2 linked regions of the Thiocystis violascens DSM 198 genome follow. The protein of the gene in region 1 binds, or shares a complex with, the protein of each later gene. Links are inferred from orthologs where the notes say so. Each region holds a gene or a part of one and is shown on either strand. Other genes may lie near its edges.

What was found.
Region 2: the proteins of uvrD (region 1) and uvrB are in contact, whole or in part, in a crystal structure (PDB 7EGT), measured with the Thermus thermophilus proteins. The link is inferred for Thiocystis violascens DSM 198 from one-to-one orthologs. Residues at the interface, in WP_096412145.1 of Thermus thermophilus: His654, Arg656, Phe657, Gln666, Asp668, Glu669, Lys680, Arg681, Leu682, Ser683, Lys685, Tyr686, Ala687; in WP_096411307.1 of Thermus thermophilus: Glu23, Leu25, Arg26, Asp27, Gly28, Glu29, Arg30, Phe31, Arg55, Glu326, Asp327, Phe328, Glu379, Ser382, Gln383, His398, Gly400, Arg401.

The regions. Positions count from the first base shown.
Region 1 is NC_018012.1:3,120,914-3,130,241, reverse strand. What follows is about bases 811-3,709. They hold uvrD (DNA helicase II), read right to left. Parts: upstream 3,397-3,709; coding sequence 1,225-3,396; downstream 811-1,224. Other genes in these bases: rpsA (30S ribosomal protein S1), read right to left, coding at 811-1,141. In the rest of the region: more of rpsA, read right to left, coding at 1-810; THIVI_RS13800 (IS5 family transposase), read right to left, coding at 4,001-5,110; chromosomal replication initiator protein DnaA, read left to right, coding at 5,375-6,712; dnaN (DNA polymerase III subunit beta), read left to right, coding at 6,789-7,889; THIVI_RS13785 (EAL domain-containing protein), read left to right, coding at 8,176-9,328. UniProt on the Escherichia coli protein: A helicase with DNA-dependent ATPase activity. Unwinds DNA duplexes with 3'-5' polarity. Translocates on single-stranded DNA with 3'-5' polarity. Initiates unwinding more efficiently from a nicked substrate than double-stranded DNA.
Region 2 is NC_018012.1:2,868,824-2,878,173, forward strand. What follows is about bases 3,143-6,063. They hold uvrB (excinuclease ABC subunit UvrB), read right to left. Parts: upstream 5,648-6,063; coding sequence 3,638-5,647; downstream 3,143-3,637. Other genes in these bases: THIVI_RS12685 (plasmid pRiA4b ORF-3 family protein), read left to right, coding at 3,143-3,600; THIVI_RS12695 (pyridoxal phosphate-dependent aminotransferase), read left to right, coding at 5,799-6,063. In the rest of the region: THIVI_RS12670 (YkgJ family cysteine cluster protein), read left to right, coding at 469-1,380; THIVI_RS12675 (D-sedoheptulose-7-phosphate isomerase), read left to right, coding at 1,500-2,135; THIVI_RS12680 (glutaminyl-peptide cyclotransferase), read right to left, coding at 2,111-2,974; more of THIVI_RS12685, read left to right, coding at 3,031-3,142; more of THIVI_RS12695, read left to right, coding at 6,064-6,983; THIVI_RS12705 (LEA/WHy family protein), read left to right, coding at 7,408-7,965; THIVI_RS12710 (ABC transporter ATP-binding protein), read left to right, coding at 8,116-9,051; THIVI_RS12715 (ABC transporter permease), read left to right, coding at 9,048-9,350. UniProt on the Escherichia coli protein: The UvrABC repair system catalyzes the recognition and processing of DNA lesions. A damage recognition complex composed of 2 UvrA and 2 UvrB subunits scans DNA for abnormalities.

The sequences.
Region 1 (9,328 bases):
ACGTCTGGGTCGCAGCGAAGGTACGCGCATCGGGGCTCTCGTCGGCCTGACGCTTCTCGTCCAGCGAAAGACTGATCCGGCGACGCTCAAGATCCACCCCCAACACGGTCGCCTCGACTTGGTCGCCCGGATTGACGACCTCGCTCGGATGATTGATGCGCCGACCGGCGCCCAATTCGCTGATATGCACCAATCCGTCGATGCCAGGGGCTAGCTCGACGAAAACGCCGAAGGGCTGAAGGCGCGACACCGTGCCGCTGACACGCGTCCCCACCGGAAAGCTGTCGAGCGCGTCCTGCCAGGGATCGCGACCGAGGGCGCGAATCGAGAGCGCGATCTTCTCGCGCTTGTTTTTCTCGCCCGGCGGATCGATCCGTAGCACGCTCACCTCGACCTGCTGACCAACCTGCAACACCTCCTTCGGGTGCTTGACATGACCGAAGGCGAGCTGGCTGATATGGATCATGCCCTCCAGACCGCCGATGTCGACGAAGGCGCCATAGTCCTTGAGCGACGTCACCGTACCGGTCAGAACGGCGCCTTCCGCGAGTTGGGCACGGGTCTGCTCGGCCTGGAGACGTTGCTCTTCTTCCAGAATGGCGCGGCGCGAAACCACCAGATTGGGCCGGCGACCGCCCTCGAATTTCGTAATCCTGAAATCGAAACGTTGGCCGACGAACTCGGACAGATCTTCGATAAAGCGGATATCGATCTGCGAGGCCGGACAGAAGGCCCGGATCCCGGCCACCTGGACCTCGACCCCGCCCTTCACGGCGGCGCTCACCTGACCCTGCACCGGCAAGCCCTGGCGGTAGGCGTGTTCCACCTCGTCGACGCCATGATAACGATGGCCCTGCTGGCTGCCGAGCAGCAGCATGCCGCTGTCCTCGTCCTTGCCGGTCACCAGGGTTTCGATGGTCTCGCCAACGGCATGCTTGAGTTGCCCCTCGGCATCTTTCAGGACCGCGATTTCCAGGCGTCCCTCGGACTTGGCGCCCAAGTCGACAAAGGCATAGTCCTCGCCGATCGCCACCAGAGTGCCGCTCACCCGGTCGCCGATGGCGGGTTCGCCCTTCTGGGTTTGCGGGTGAGCTTGATCGAATTGTTTGAGCAGATCTTCGAAGTTTTCAGTGTCGGACATGATAGGCGGGTGCCGCAGGGTTGTGGTGATCCGATCTATTGTAGGGCGGATTGGCCGGTTACCCCAGCCCGATTCGACCGCGTCTATCCCGCAGACTCCAAACGCGCATAGGCCAGCACCAGCCATTTCGGGCCGACATCCCGAAAATTGACCTGGATACGGGCATTGGTCCCGCTGCCCTCCTGGTGCAGGATCACGCCCTCGCCGAACTTGGGATGCCGAACCCGCTGACCGAGTTGAAAACCGCCGGCGACCGGCATCCCGGCCTGACCCCGCATCGGGGCTGTCGCGGCCGGGCGACGTGCGACGCCGCCGCCACGCACCTCTTCCACCAGATCGGGCGGAATCTCGCGCAGAAAACGCGACGGTGCGGGATAGTCCTCGCGTCCGTAGAGACGGCGGCTCTCGGCATGGGTGACGAACAACTGCTGCATGGCGCGGGTCATGCCGACGTAGCAGAGGCGCCGTTCTTCTTCGAGCCGGGCCGGATCCTCGGCCGACAGACTGTGCGGGAACAGACCTTCCTCGACGCCCACCAAAAAAACGATCGGGAACTCCAGACCCTTGGCGCTGTGCAGGGTCATGAGTTGCACAGCATCCTCCGCGCGGTCGGCCTGGGTCTCGCCGGCTTCCAGCGCGGCATGGGCGAGGAAGGCGCCAAGCGCATCGCCCGATTCGTCGTCCAGTTCGTGCTCGAATCGCGTGACCGTTTCCACCAACTGTTCCAGATTTTCGATCCGATCCTGGCCCTTGCCGTCTTTGTTTTTCTGGTAGAACGCGGGGAGTTCGGTGACATCGATCAGATGTCTGGCGAGACCGGCCAATGTCCGGCCGTCGTTGTTTCCGGTCTGCACCTGGATCAGTTCGATAAATTTGCGCAGCGCACCGCTCGCTCTCGGTCCCAGCGCGTCGGTGGCGGTCAGATCCAGCGCGGCCCGCCAGAGCGAGACGCGGGATTCGCGCGCCTGCTGACGCAACAGATCGAGTGTGCGCTCGCCGATACCCCGCGTCGGCGTATTGACCACGCGCTCGAAGGCTGCGTCATCGTCCGGATTGGCCACGAGACGCAGATAGGCGAGCGCGTCGCGAATTTCGGCACGCTCGAAAAAGCGCAGTCCGCCATAGACGCGATAGGGGATTCCGGCCTGGATCAGCGATTCCTCGAACAGCCGCGATTGGGCCGTGGTGCGGTAGAGGATCGCGCACTCGTCGCGCCGATAGCCATCGGTCTCGACGAAACGGCGGATGCGCTCGATCACGAAGCGCGCCTCGTCGACCTCGTTGAAGGCGGTATAGCGACGAATGGGCTCGCCTGCGCTGTCCTCGGTCCAGAGATTTTTGCCAAGACGGGTCGGATTGTGATCGATCAGGGCGTTGGCCGCGGCGAGAATGTTGCCGGTTGAGCGATAATTCTGCTCCAGCCGAACCGTGCGGGTATTGGGATAGTCGCGCTGAAACGACTGGATATTTTCGACCTTCGCGCCACGCCAGCCATAGATGGACTGATCGTCGTCGCCCACCGCGAAGAGATTGTCGTTGCGCCCCGCGAGCAGTCGCAGCCAGGCATATTGAATGGCGTTGGTATCCTGAAACTCGTCGACCAGAATGTGACGGAAACGTTCCTGATAGTGGTGCAGGATGTCCGGTCGTTCGCGCAGCAGTTCGAGCGCCGAGAGCAGCAGATCCGCGAAATCCAGTAGACCGCCGCGGGTACGCAACGACTCGTACTCACGATAGACGCCGATCATTTTGTCCAGGAAAAAATCGCCACCCGCATCCAGATGTTGGGGCCGCAGACCTTCGTCCTTCTGTTTGTTGATGAAACCCTGTACCTGACGCGGCGGCCAGCGTGCTTCGTCAAGCTGCATTGCCTTCAGAATACGTTTGACCAACCGGAACTGATCGTCCGCGTCCAGAATCTGGAAGTGCTGGGGCAGTTTGGCATCCTGCCAGTGAGCGCGCAGAAAGCGATGGGCAAGACCATGAAAGGTTCCGACCCACATGCCGCCGACCGGTTCTCCGAGCATTTCCTCGATGCGCCCACGCATCTCCCGCGCAGCTTTGTTGGTGAAGGTCACCGCTAGCACCGCCCAAGGCGGTACCTGCTCGACCTGAATCAACCAGGCGATGCGATGCACCAGCACGCGGGTCTTGCCGGAACCTGCGCCAGCCAGGATCAGCAGATTTCCGGCTTTGGCGGAAACCGCCTCGCGTTGGGCTGCATTGAGTGAGTCGAGCAGAAGGGATACATCCATCAAGGCATTTTACCCGTGATCGACGGATCGCGGGATAAAACTCCCGACAGACGAGAGATTTGAGCGTTTCGGTCGGGTTTTTATAAAAAATGATGTATACAAATAATTATAATAATAAGGGTTGTGGATAAACTGATTTTTTATTTAAATTAATTTAAAAACAAACGGTTGAATAAGATAAAAGAAGTGCATGGATGCTGGCTAAAGCGATGGATAATCTGTGTGTAACATCGCTCGGCGCATTTTTGCACAGATTATTCACAAATCGCTCCAGTGGTTTTGACCAGGTTTTTATTTATTGATTATTAATCAATAACTTGTGTTTTTGGGCGATTAATCCAGGGCCTGGCGCAGTCGCTGGGGCGATGATCGACGCAAGCGGTGCTTGATGCGATGACTTTAAGAATGGCTTGAAAGCGGCGTAGCCTTTTCCGTTGGGCGGGTGGATCCTGCCCGGTGGGATCGGTCTGAGCTCGGCCGTGTGCTCAAACCCGTGGTCAAGGCCGAGATCCGCACGGGGGCTGGCGAGACAAAATTAGGCAAGCCGCATGACAGCAGAGTGGCCTGTATCACTTTTGGTCGCACTCAGAGGGTGTAGACAAAATCAAACCGTTGTGGTCAACCGCCGCAGCAGGATGCGCGCCTCCGCCAGCCAAACCCAGGTTTCGGAGACCGCTGGCAGACGGTCATGATGCATGATCAATCGACGGGCACGCTCATTCCACGCATGGGTGCGCTCGACAACCCAGCGCTTCGGCAGCGGAACGAAGCCGTCGGCGTTGGCGATCACCACTCGGTCAGGCGCCCCGTCCACGTGCCAGGAGCCAACGCTTTTGTTGGCTGGATGGCGCACGACTTCCACGCGGATCGCGTGGGTCTGCTCGGTGGTTTGGGCAAATTGACCGGCGTAGGCGCTATCGACAAACAGCGTGTTGATCTGGGGGTACTTGGCGGCCGCGTCAGCGACGGCGCCCGAGGCGGCATCGCGGTCCTGAAGATTGGCCGCGACCACGCTCACCGCCAACACGAACCCCAAGGTATCGACCACCAGGCTGCGCTTGCGCCCCTTGACCTGCTTGCCCGCATCAAAGCCGCTCGGTCCACCCTGCGGCGAGCCGCGGGTCGATTGCGCATCCAGCACCGCCGCCGTCGGCGCGATCTCACGCCCCTCGCGTTCGCGCCATTGCCCCCGCAGTCGATCATGCATCTGCTCAAACTTCCCAGCCGCACTCCAACGGCGAAACGTCTTGTAGACATTCTGCCAAGGCGCGAAATCGTGCGGCAGCATCCGCCACGCGCACCCCGTGCGCACCACGTAGCAACACGCCTCCAGGATGCTCCGGCGCGACACGCGGGGCGGTTGACCCCGCCCGCCCGGCATCTCAAAGAGAGCGGCGACCAAGTCCCACTCCGCATCGGTCAGACAACTTGGGTAGCTTTGGTCGGGGTCGTGGCGACGATGCGCATCCGTATACCCATACCGACGCGGCGTTGCGCGCGCTTGCGCCTCGAGACCACTCTCGCCCCGGAGGCGCGTGACGCCCGCCTCCCGCAAGGACTTGCGAATCGTTGCTTCATGAGCCTCGATTCCCGTCCGTGCCGCGAGTTCCCGGGCAATCTCTGACAGCGTGGAGGTCGGGCGATCCGTGACAATTTGACGCAATACCGCTTGCTCCGCCTCGTGAATCTTGGGGGGACGACCAGCTTTCGACATCAGCGCACACCAGCTCAGTTGTAGACTGGTATACAAATAGCAGCTCAATTATTTTTGTCTACACCCTCTAAGCGAAACGTCAGAATTTCGCTTGTGGATAAGTCTGTTAGACGACGCTAGACTATCTAAAATCGATGGTCTTTGAAAATCTCCGCCTACTCGGCCTGGTGACCGCAGGCACTCGGGGTGTCAGCGGTCGACATGAAAACCGCATAAAAAATAGACGAAAAAAGCCGCAATTTAACATCTTAGTCAGGAGATACCATGGATTTATGGGAGCAGTGTGTCAGGCAACTGAAGGGCGAATTAACATCGGCGGAATTCAACACTTGGATTTTACCTCTCCAGGCACGCGTCGACGGACTTCAGTTACAACTATACGCTCCCAATCGATTTGTGTTGGATTGGGCGCAGAATCATTATGAAAAAAGACTACTCGAACTTTGTACTCTTTTTAGTGAAGGGTCTGTTCCTCAGATTACATTCGAAGTGGGAGGTGTTGAACACCGCGTCAATAACCAGACTGATCGAGACCAAAACTTTATTTCAGCCGTCGTTCCTGAGCTTGCGCAAAGGCGTTCAAATGCCCATCTTAATCCGGATTTCACGTTTGAGACTTTTGTAGAGGGGAAATCGAATCAACTTGCTCGTGCTGCCTCGATGCAGATCGGCCAGAATCCTGGCACGGCTTATAACCCTTTATTTATCTATGGTGGAGTTGGACTCGGCAAGACACATTTAATGCATGCCGTTGGGAACATCATACTGTCATCGAATCCGACTGCTCGGGTCGTTTACTTACACTCCGAAAGATTTGTCGCCGAGATGATTAAGGCGCTCCAGCATAATAAAATTGATGATTTCAAGAAAACCTATCGCTCGGTCAATGCGCTTCTCATTGATGACGTTCAGTTTTTTGCGGGCAAGGAGCGCTCCCAGGAAGAATTTTTTCACACCTTCAACGCACTTTTTGACTCACGCCAACAAATTATCCTCACGAGTGATCGTTTTCCGAAAGAGGTTGTTGGGCTGGAGGAGCGCTTGAAATCACGTTTTGGTTGGGGACTGACAGTATCAATCGAACCACCGGATCTGGAGACAAGCGTTGCTATCCTTCATTGCAAGGCGACCCAGTGGGGCGTGGAACTCCCCGATGATGTGGCTTTTTTTGTAGGTCGTCGAATCCGATCGAATATTCGAGAATTAGAGGGGGCGTTACGTCGTTTAGTCGCAAATGCCGAATTTACTGGCAAGGCGATCAACCTGGAATTTGCCAAGCATGCACTTCGAGACATGCTGGCAGCTCAGGACAAACAGGTCAGTGTTGAGAATATTCAAAAAACAGTTGCAGAGTATTTCAAGCTTCGTACGTCCGACATGCTTTCGCCAAAACGGAGCCGATCACTCGCGCGACCGAGACAAATCGCCATGACATTAGCAAAAGAACTGACTAAGCACAGCCTGCCAGAAATTGGCAATGCATTCGGCGGTCGTGATCATACTACCGTTCTACATGCTACTCGAAAAATAAAAAGCTTAAGGGAAAGCGAAGCGGGGGTAGACGAAGATTACAAGAATCTGTTAAGAATACTTAACTCATAGTTTTTTAAGTAACGCCAATCGTAATATTATAGAAAATTACGATTGGCGAACTATTTTGCCATTTATGGAGAGTTCGATGGAATTTGTCGTTAACCGAGAAATACTTTTACCCGCTCTCGTCAAGGTGACCGGCGTTGTCGAGCGGCGCCAAACTTTGCCAATTCTGAGCAATCTGCATTTGTTCGCTGAAAGTGGCCGAGTGACAATGACTGGATCTGATTTAGAGGTTGAAGTTAAAACTGATTTTGCAGTTGAAACCCAGCATACGGGCGATGCCACCATACCTGCTAGAAAATTAATCGACATTTGTCGGAGCCTGGGTGATGGCGCAGAAATTCGGTTCCGTATTGGGGATGATCGATGCGTAATCACCTCGGGACGCGGACGTTTTTCTTTGGGCGTATTGCCTGCGGCTGATTTTCCGTTTATGGAGCCTGTCAACGATGGTTTTCAGTTCACCATCAGTGAGTCCATATTAAAACGATTGCTGGAAAAGACATCGTTCGCAATGGCGCAACAGGATGTACGCTATTACTTAAATGGACTACTTATCGAATTTAATGCCACTTCATTAACGGCAGTTGCGACCGATGGCCATAGGCTCGCAAAATATCGTAGCAAGGTAGCTATAGGTATCAGCGAACCCCGTCAAGTGATCATACCGAGCAAAACCATCCTGGAGCTTCGGCGGCAACTGAGTAGTTCCGAGGAGGATGCAACGATGAGCTTAGGAGAAAAAAGTTTCCACATCTCCTTTGGAAATATGGCTATGACGTCAAAAATAGTTGACGGTCGCTACCCTGAGTATGAACGAGTCATACCCCGCGAACTTCAAAAATCGGCATTATTGAAAAAAGATGAACTGAAGCGCTCGTTATCCCGAACGGCGATCTTATCAAACGAAAAATATCGTGGTGTTCGACTCACATTCTTGCAAGACACACTCAAACTTCTCGCACATAATCCAGAGCAGGAAGAAGCCGAAGAGGAAATCGAACTCCTTTATACCGACGAGTCGACATCGATCGGTTTTAATGTCTCCTATCTTATGGACGTTTTAGGTGCCATCGACGAAAGCGATGTCCATATCCAATTCCAGGATGGGAACAGCAGCTCAGTCTGGCGCGGCAAAGACGCTGAAGATGAAACTTTTGTTGTTATGCCCATGCGAATTTAAATCGGCGTTGGTTCATAAAGAAACAGAAGGGCAGGATTTACTTTTCCCCATTTTTCAACCCCTAGATCAAACGCGATAAGCGCCATCCCCATTGCTCGTAGCGCTTCGCGAACCCGCTGGCTCCCCCCACCCGACGCGACCTCGGTTGAGTGCTGGCCCATTGGCTCGGTACTCCCAAAAGCCGGGCGACCGACGCTCCGTGCCAACAAACCGTCGAGCCGGTCTTCGGCATTATCAAATCCGTGATGGGGTTTCGGCTGTTTCTCCCGCGCGGTCTGGAATCCGAATGATCAAGCCTGACAGGCTGCTAGAATACCCCGATCCAACGCACGCCAGTACAGACCGCTTCGGCAATTTCCACTCATCCAACATGCCAACACCTCCCTCGCTCGTCACCGCCCTGTCTCACAAGACCTTTGCAATGGCGCTGGCAGCCATCTGCATGAGCCTGATGGTGTTAGCCCTGTTCGAACACTGGGAATTGCAGCAGGAGACGGCCAGTCTGCGGGCTGAATCACTGGCGGGGGAGCGGGACCGTCTGATCGGGACGGTGCGCCAGGCGATTGCATTCGCGCGCCATCAGCAGACCCGCGTCGCAACGGGTCAGGGTGACGGAGACGCCTCGGCCGATCCGCGCGCCGAGGCGCAGCGCGCGACCCTGGACTGGCTCGAACGGCTACCCTTCGAGGACGGTACCTACGTCTTCGCGGGACAATGGGACGGTCTGTCGCTGGCGGGGCCGGCCAAGGGAGAAAACATGCTGGAGGCGACCGACGAGAACGGCAAGCCGATCGTGCGTGCGCTGATCGAGCAGGCGCGCGCTGGCGGCGGCTTCGTCGAGTATGTCCTGCCACTGTTCCCAGGCCAGCGCTCGGCGCCCAAAATGAGCTATGTCGAGACGCTCGACGAGTGGGGCTGGTATGTCGGAGCGGGCGCCTATCTCGACGAGATCGAGCAAGGTGTCAGCGCCTTGCGTCAGTCCGCCCGCCAGCGTTTTCAGATAGAGATCCTTTCCATCGGGGGACTGTTCGCGCTGATCGTCGCCTTTTTCTATCTCCTGATCCGCGGATTGACGCGCCGGGCGCGCATCAATATCGAATCCTTCGTGAAATACTTCGAGCAATCGGCCAATTCGCAAGTGGAGATTGTGCCGCCGTCGATGGCTTTTAGCGAGTTCCAGACGATCGCCCGCTCCGCGACGACCATGATCAAGAAACACCGACAGGCCGAACGCGCTCTGCGCGCGAGCGAACGACGGTTTCGTACTCTGGTGGAGGTCAGTCAGTATTACATTCAGGAAATCGATACCGCTGGCACCATCCAGTACGCCAACCCCGCCTGTCACGCACTGCTGGGTTACCGCCCCGAGGAACTGATCGGCCGCAGTGTCGCCGATCTGGTGCCCGAGGCCGATAGGTTGGCCCTGCTGCACGATCTTC
Region 2 (9,350 bases), 250 kb from region 1 along the record:
GTGTCAACGGGCGATCATGGGCCATCTTGACGCATTGGAGTGTCAGTGCGGCCCCGTCACTCAGGTGTAAAAAAATCCGACACCAAGGACTCGCCGTGCATGACGTTCGCCCCTTGGGCGAACGCCATCCTGTAAATAAAGGATCGAAATCAATCATGTTCCTTGCGGCTTGACGGCTGTTTTAGGCGCGCGGCGGCTGGGTCGGGCAGTGAAGGGAGGGGCTGGGCGGTGACGAAGAGAGCGTCTGAATGGCAGTGTAAAAAATTCCGACACTCGCCTGACGCTTGGTCATCAAAGGAACGCCGGATGCCTGCATGATCCCGCTGATGCGAGAAACGCATCGCGATAGGCGCCATCGACCGTCTTCGTGTCGGATGTGAAAGAGAAAACCGCCAATAACGCCACCATCTATCCTGAAAACCCGTCGATTGCCTAGCCGCCATCGGAACCCGCCGAGGATCCACCGCCATGAGTCAGACCAAACCCGCCATTCCCTTTCAGAGCGTCGTCATGCCCGAGGCATTGCAGGCGGAAAACCGGATTCAGTTCCGTTGTCACCAGGACATTTCCTGCTTCAACGCCTGCTGCAAGCGGGCGGATGTCACCCTGGCGCCCTACGATGTGCTACGGCTCAAGCGCCGGCTCGAACTGACCTCGACCGAGTTCGTCCGCCAGTACACGGTTCCTTTCCAGATGGATGGCGACGGACTCCCCGGCATCAAGCTCAAGACCGACGAGAACGGCACCTGTCTCCAGCTCGCTGGCGATGCCGGCTGCGGCGTCTACACGGATCGCCCGACAGTCTGTCGCTACTATCCGCTGGCACTCCTGGCACTGCGCGAAAAGGACTCGCCCACTGCCGAGGAGCGCTATTCGCTGGTCCGGGAGGATCACTGCAAGGGCCACGAGGAACCGCGCGAGATCAGCATCCAGTACTATCGCGCCGAACAGGGTTGCGAAGACTTCGATGCACACAATCGCGAGTGGTATCAGTTGGTTCTGAAAAAGAAATCCGCCGGCCCCACCGTCGGTCAGCCGCCCCAGACGAGCCTGCAACTCTTTTTCATGGCATCCTATGACATCGATACCTTCCGCCGTTTCGTCCTGAGCGAGAATTTTCGCAAGACCTACGCGCTTCCCGATGGCTTTTATGCCGAGGTGGAGCAGGACGACGAAGCCCTGCTGGCCTTCGCCTTCCGGTTTTTGCGTCAGGTTCTGTTCGGCGAGCGCACGGTCCAGGAGGTCGCGGACGCCTGGGACCAGCGCGTGGCCCAGCGCCGGGAGGTCTGGGACGCGCGCAAACAAGCTGAAATCGAGCGGCGTCTGGCGGCGGAAGATCGGAAATATGCCGAGGGCGGCGATGGCGTCTGTGCCGAGTAACGCGCGTTCCGCGTGACCTCCGCCGTTTCGAGCGCCCCCAATCACGCGCTCGCCAAGGGGCGAGCGGCGAGACGCGGTTGACGTCTTTTTCCTTTTTGACTCGCGACGATGGACGCCCCATGAATGAACCTACCGATCCGCGCGCACGGTTCGCGGCACGACTCGACGCGACGGCCACGCTGCTGGCGGCCGTGCAGGCCGACGACGAACTGCTGGCCGCGACCCTCCAGGCCGCGACCCGCACCGCCGAGTCCATCAACCGGGGCGGCACGCTCTTCATCTGCGGCAACGGCGGCAGCGCCGGGGAAGCCACCCATCTGAGCGGCGAGCTGATCGGCCCCTTCCTCGACAAGACCCGCCGCCCGCTCCCGGCCATCGCACTCGGATTCGACACCAGCGCAGTCACCGCCGTCGCCAACGATTTTTCGTTCGACGAGATTTTTTCGCGACAACTCGCCGCCCTGGCGCGTCCCGGCGATGTGCTCTGGGCGCTGTCCACCAGCGGCCGTTCGCCCAATATCGTGCGCGCCCTGGAGACTGCCGCCGCGCGCGGTGTCCTGACCGTGCTGCTCACCGGCGCGCGTCACCCGGACCTGCCCGCCGCCGCCGAGATCGTGCTTGCGGTTCCCTCGCGGGAGACGCCCAGAATCCAGGAACTGCATCTCGTCCTTGGGCACTTCCTGTGCGAGATCGTCGAGTCGTTGACCGCCGACAGCGGCGTCTCCTCACCTTATCTGGGTACGACCTCGATCTGATACAGCCGCGGCCAGTATTTGCCCGTGACGTACAGGCGATCGGTCGCCGCATCATGGGCGATGCCGTTTAGCACCGCTTCGCGGCTCGGTCGCTCGGACTCCGGGTAGAGCCCGCTTAGATCGAGATAGCCTGTCACCGCGCCGCTGTCCGGATCGATCCGCACCAGATAGTCCTGGTGCCAGACATTGGCCCAGACCTCGCCCGCGATATATTCCAGTTCGTTCAGAAAGCGGATGGAGCGCGCGCCATCGCGCACGGTCAGTCGGCGCACGACACGCCGAGATTCGGGATCCAGAAAGCGCAGTTCGGCCGTGCCGTCGCTCATGATCCAGTGGCGCCCGTCCTGCGTTAGGCCCCAGCCCTCGCCTTGGTACCGGAAGGTTTCGCGGGTCTCCAGGCTGTCCCGGTCGCGGATGAGACCAAGTCCTTCGCGCCAGGTCAGTTGAACGAGCCACCCGTGCCATTGGGCGATCCCCTCTCCGAACAACTCGGGCGCCAGCCGGGTTTCCCGCTCGACGCGGCCGGTGGCAAGATCCACCCGGCGTAGCGTCGATGCCCCATAGTTTCCGGTCCCCTCGAAGAGTTGACCATCGACCACGACCAGCCCCTGGGTAAAGGCGGCGGGGTCATGCGGAAAGCTCGCCACGACGCGGTAGCCGAAGACCGGGGCCGTGGTGGCTGGCGGACCGCCGGCGCAACCGCTGTCCGGGAAGGAGCTGAACAACGCCAGCAGCATCGAAATTTGTGCCGCGCGAAGCCGAGGGAATTTGGCCGTGGATGCGATCCAGGAGCGGTCTTTGCGGGAATCTCGATGAATCGTTTCAGGTTGTCTTCTCATACAATCTCGATCAGCCAAACTCGGCGATGGGAAATGCACCTGCGAGGTCTCGAACCATGGCAAAAGATCCCCGAAAAATCTATCAACTCAAGATCGGTCTCAGCGGCGCGAAGCCGCCGATCTGGCGGCGTCTGCTGATCGTCGATACCGTGCCGCTGCCGGTGTTTCATACCGTGCTGCAAATCGTCATGGGCTGGGAGGATTCGCATCTGCATCAATTCGTCACGGGCGGGAATTACTACGGCACCCCGGATCCGGACGATCATTTCTCGGAAACCCTGAACGAGAGTCGCTACAAGCTCAACCAACTCCTGAAAAAAGAGAAGGATTCGCTGATTTACGAATACGATTTCGGGGATAGTTGGGAGCACAAAGTCACGCTGGAGAATATTCTGCCCTTCGACCCCGACGCCATTCTGCCGCGATGTATCAAAGGCAAAGGCGCCTGCCCGCCGGAGGACGTTGGCGGGATCTGGGGTTACTACGGTTTCCTGGAAGCATTGCGCGATCCGCAGCACCCGGAACACGAGGATTACAAGGACTGGATTGGCGGCGACTTCGATCCCGACGCCTTCGATCTCGACGAAATCAATGCGCCGCTGTTGGAATATTGCCGACAAACCTAGAAAGAGCAGTCAGCATGTCAGCAAGCCGCCATCGACATCAGGCGGCAATCCCCGCCTGCTGCAACTCACGAATCTGGTCCCGGATCGCGGCGGCCTGCTCGAATTCCAGATTCTTTGCGTGCTGATACATCTCCTTTTCCAGCGACTTGAGCCGCTTGGCCATCTGCGCCGGGGTCAGTCTGGCGTATTCGGCGACCTGCTCGGCCACTTTGGCGAAAGCGCGCGCCTTCATCGGCGCACCGGGCGTGGCGCTTTCCAGAATGTCGGCGACCGCCTTGCGGATGGTCTGCGGCGTCACGCCGCTGGCGAGATTGGACGCGACCTGTTTGGCGCGCCGGCGATCGGTTTCCTCGATGGCGCGCTGCATCGAGCCGGTGATTTTGTCGGCATAGAGGATCGCCTTGCCGTGGGCATTGCGCGCGGCGCGACCGATGGTCTGGATCAGCGAGTCAGCCGAGCGCAGAAAGCCTTCCTTGTCGGCATCCAGGATAGCGACCAGTGAGACCTCGGGCATGTCCAGCCCCTCGCGCAACAGATTGATCCCGACCAGCACGTCGAATTCGCCCAGGCGCAGGTCGCGGATGATCTCGACCCGCTCCACGGTCTCGATGTCCGAATGCAGATAGCGGACCTTGACGCCGTGATCGTTCAGATAATCGGTCAGATCCTCGGCCATGCGCTTGGTCAGGGTGGTGACCAGCACCCGCTCGTCGACGGCCACGCGCGGGCCGATCTCGGAGAGCAGATCGTCGACCTGGTTCAGCGCCGGGCGGACTTCCAGTTCTGGATCGACCAGGCCGGTGGGCCGCACCACCTGTTCGACCACCGCGCCCGAGTGGTCGATTTCGTACTGACGCGGCGTGGCCGAGACATAGATGGTCTGGGGCTGGCGGGCCTGAAATTCCTCGAACTTGAGCGGTCGGTTGTCGAGCGCCGAGGGCAGCCGAAAGCCGTACTCCACCAGATTTTCCTTGCGCGAGCGGTCGCCCCGGTACATGCCGCCGAGCTGCGGGATGGTGACATGGCTCTCGTCGATCACGACGATGGCGTCGGGCGGCAGATAATCGTAGAGCGTCGGCGGCGCCTCGCCGGGTCCGCGACCGGACAGATAGCGGCTGTAGTTCTCGATGCCGGAGCAATAGCCGACCTCCAGCATCATCTCCAGATCGTAGAGCGTGCGCTGCTCCAGACGCTGGGCCTCGACCAGCTTCTGATTGTCGCGCAGCCAGTCGAGCCGCTGTTTCAGCTCGGGCTTGATCTGCTCGACGGCGTTTAGGATGGTCGCGCGCGGCGTCGCATAATGGGTCTTGGGAAAGACCGTGTAGCGCGTGACCTTGCGCCGAACCTCGCCGGTCAGCGGATCGAACAGCGACAGCGCCTCGATCTCCTCGTCGAACAGCTCGATGCGGATCGCCTCCTCGTCGGATTCGGCCGGATGGATGTCGATGACATCGCCGCGCACCCGGTAGGTGCCGCGCGCGAGTTCGACCTCGTTGCGTTTGTATTGCAAATCCGCCAGACGGCGCAGGATGGCGCGCTGGTCGATCCGGTCGCCGCGCTTGAGGATGAGGACCATCTTGAGATAGGCCTCCGGATCGCCCAGACCGTAAATGGACGAGACGGTGGCGACGATGATGACATCCTTGCGCTCCAGCAGCGCCTTGGTGGCGGACAGACGCATCTGTTCGATGTGTTCGTTGATGGAGGCGTCTTTCTCGATATAGGTATCCGTCGCGGGGACATAGGCCTCCGGCTGATAGTAGTCGTAATAGGAGACGAAATACTCCACCGCGTTGTTCGGAAAAAAGTCGCGCATCTCGCTATAGAGCTGGGCTGCTAGGGTCTTGTTGGGCGCCAGCACCAGCGCCGGGCGCTGGATCCGTTCGATCACGTTGGCGATGGTGAAGGTTTTGCCAGACCCGGTGACGCCGAGCAGGGTCATACCCGCCTCGCCATCGTTCAGCCCGGCCACGAGTTGGCGGATGGCGGCTGGCTGATCGCCGGCGGGGGCGAATTTGGCGACGAGCTGGAAGGAGCTGTGTGACATTCGGGAGCCTCGTCAATCGCGATGAGATGATGCGCTGGCCGCGCGCGTGGAGCCGCCATCATTCGGCGTGCCCGGATTTCAGTGTTTCGCTATGATTGCCAGCCGCAACACGCGAATCCAGCCACTGTAGGAACCTGAGAGACCACCGCCGATGACCATTAAACTCGCCGCCCGCGTCCAGGCCGTCAAGCCGTCCGCCACGCTCGCCATCACCGCCCGCGCCAAGGCGCTGCGCGCGGCGGGGAAGGATGTGATCGGACTCGGCGCGGGCGAACCCGATTTCGACACTCCCGACCATATCAAGACCGCCGCCATCGCGGCCATCCAGGCGGGATTCACCAAATATACCGCCGTCGATGGCACCACCGAACTCAAGCAGGCCGTGATCGACAAATTCAAGCGCGAAAATGGTCTGGAGTATGCGCAGGATCAGATTCTGGTCTCCTGCGGCGGAAAGCAGAGCTTCTTCAATCTGGCCCAGGCGCTGCTCGATCCAGGCGACGAGGTGGTGATTCCGGCGCCGTATTGGGTGTCCTATCCGGACATGGTGCTGCTGGCCAGCGGCGCGCCGGTGCTGATTCATGCCGGCGCCGAGCAGTCGTTCAAGATCACGCCGGCCCAATTGAAGGGCGCGCTCAACGAGAAGAGCCGGCTGTTCGTCATCAATAGTCCCTCCAACCCGACTGGCATGGCCTACCGCCGCGATGAGCTGGAGGCGCTCGGCGAGGTACTGCGCGATTATCCCAAGGTCGTGATCGCGACCGACGATATGTACGAACATATCCGCTGGAGTTCGACTCCCTTCGTCAACATCCTGAACGTCTGCCCCGACCTGGCCCCGCGCACCCTGGTGCTCAATGGCGTCTCCAAGGCGTATTCGATGACCGGCTGGCGCATCGGCTACGCGGGCGGCCCGGCCGAGATCATCAAGGCGATGAAGAAGGTCCAGTCGCAAAGCACCTCCAACCCGACCTCGATCTCACAGGTCGCGGCCCAGGCCGCACTGGAAGGACCGCAGGAGTGCATCGGTGTCATGCGCACGGCGTTCCATGAGCGCCACGACTTCGTGGTCGAACGTCTCAACCAGATTCCCGGCATCGACTGTCTGCCGACCGACGGCACCTTTTATGTCTTCCCCAGGGTTCAGGGTCTGATCGAGCGGCTGCCCGGCGTCGGCAACGATCTGGAACTGGCCGAATATCTGATCGAACAGGCCGGCGTCGCGATCGTCCCAGGGTCCGCGTTCGGACTCAACGGCTATATGCGCATCTCCATCGCCACCAGTCGCGCCAATCTGGAACAGGCGCTGGAGCGGATCGCCAAGCTGGCTGGCTGATCGGGGACAAGGGGCAAGATGATACCGATCTCGTGACGTGGCGAAAGCATGAGACGGTATCGGATGCCTGGATCGCTGGCATTCCCTCATTCCAACCAGTTCCGGCGGGAGCCGTTTGACCCCCGCTAAACCGATCCCACAACAGCTTGCCCGAGATCGCGATGGACGCCGCCGCCAGCACCGGATGCACCAGAGCCGCGCCATGGCGCGGCACCAGATGCGAGCCAAGCCAGACGCCGATCAGTTGGCTGCACGCCATCGGGGCGGCGAGGGTCCAGACGATCTGTTAGCCGGCCAGGAAGAACAGCAGGGCCGTCAGATTGCTGGTAGAGTTAAGCGCCTTGGCATGAGCGGTGGCGCGACGCAGATTGTAGCCGAGCGACGCGACATAACCCATGGCGAAAAGGCAGGATCGAGTGCTTCCATGTTGATTGTTCTTCTCGTTTCGTCGCTGACCGCGCGCGCGTCGCCGCGACCTGAGCCCCGGCGTCGCGGCCTTGGCGAGGCGGGCTTGTTCGCGCTCATCGTCCTGATGACCGGCCTGCTGCCCGGCTGCGCCAGTCTCGTCGAGTCCTGGAAGGCGCCCGAGGTGGCGCTGATCGGGTTGCAGCCCAAAGAGCTGGGACTCGCGCGGCAGGTGTTCGTCGCGACCCTGGCGGTCAGGAATCCGAACGACCGCACCCTGCCGATCAAGGCTATGACCTACCGGCTCGCGTTGGAGGGTCGCGACGTGGCCGAGGGCGGCGGCGCCCTGGAGCGACAGATCCCGGCCTTCGGCGAGACGACCGTCGATGTCGAGGTCATCGGCAGCCTGCTTGGTCTGCTCCAGCAGTTGCCCGCGCTGGCGCTCAAGGAGCGTCCGCTGGACTGGACCCTCGCCGGGACGGCGACGCTGGCCGGCGGCTTAATCACGTTACCCTATCGTTACTCGGGCAGGATCGACGCGCGGGAACTGATGGCTGGGGGGCGACGTTCGTTCTGATTCTGCCTGACGGCGTGGTCAAAAACGGCGGTGGGATGCCGCAACCGCTCCGAAGATACAACCCGGTGTCGATCACACGCTCCTGAGGCAGGAGGCGCCTACTCTGTCCAGGCCGGCAAGTACCTCCATTCATTCGACCCTCGGAAACCCATGCCCGCACTCGCAGTCCAGCAACTCACCAAGACCTATAAAAGCGGCTTTCAGGCCCTCAAGGGGATCGACCTCGGTGTGGAGCAAGGCGACTTCTTCGCGCTGCTAGGCCCCAACGGCGCCGGCAAATCCACCTTCATCGGGATCGTCGCTTCGCTCGTCAACAAGACCGCCGGCAGCGTGAACGTCTTCGGTCACGATCTCGACCGCGATCCCGAGGGCGTGAAATCCTGCATCGGTCTGGTCCCCCAGGAGTTCAACTTCAACCTCTTCCTGCCGGTGTTCGAGGTGGTGTTGAATCAGGCCGGCTACTATGGCATCCCGCGCCGCGAGGCCAAGGTCCGGGCCGAGCGATCGTTGCGCCAGCTCGATCTCTGGGACCGGCGCGACAGCGAGATGCGCACGCTTTCCGGCGGACTCAAACGGCGGCTGATGATCGCGCGCGCACTGGTCCACCGGCCCCGGCTGCTGATCCTGGACGAGCCGACCGCCGGGGTCGACATCGAGATTCGCCGTTCGATGTGGTCCTTCCTGCGCGAGCTGAACGCCGAGGGCACAACCATCATTCTCACCACGCATTATCTGGAGGAAGCCGAAAGTCTCTGCCGCAACATCGCCATCATCAACCGGGGCGAGATCGCCGAGCGCAGCAGCGTGGCCGACCTGCTCAACACCCTGCATACCGAAACCTTCGTGTTGAACCTCAAGGGGCGAGTGTCCGAACTCCCCGAACTCGGCGGCTTCGTGCTCCAGCACTTGGACGACTGCACACTGGAGGTGGAAATGAATCGCGACCACACCATCAACGGTCTGTTCGACGCGCTCTCGCGTAACGGCATCGAGGTCATCAGTCTGCGCAACAAACAAAACCGGCTGGAACGGCTCTTTCTGGAGATGGTCGACCAGCGCGCGGCCGAGGCGGGAGGCGGCGCATGACTCGTCTCATGAGCGACTGGCGCCGCTACTGGGTCACCTTCATGACCATCCTGACCAAGGAGATCCTGCGTTTCACGCGCATCTGGGTGCAGACCATTCTACCGTCGGTGATCACCACCACGCTCTATTTCGTCATCTTCGGGCGTCTGATCGGTGACCGCATCGGCCCCATGGAGGGTTTCGCCTACCTCGATTTCATCGTCCCTGGGCTGGTGCTGATGGGGGTGATCACCAACTCCTATTCCAACGTCGTCTCCTCGTTCTACAGCAGCAAATTTTCCCGCTATATCGAGGAACTG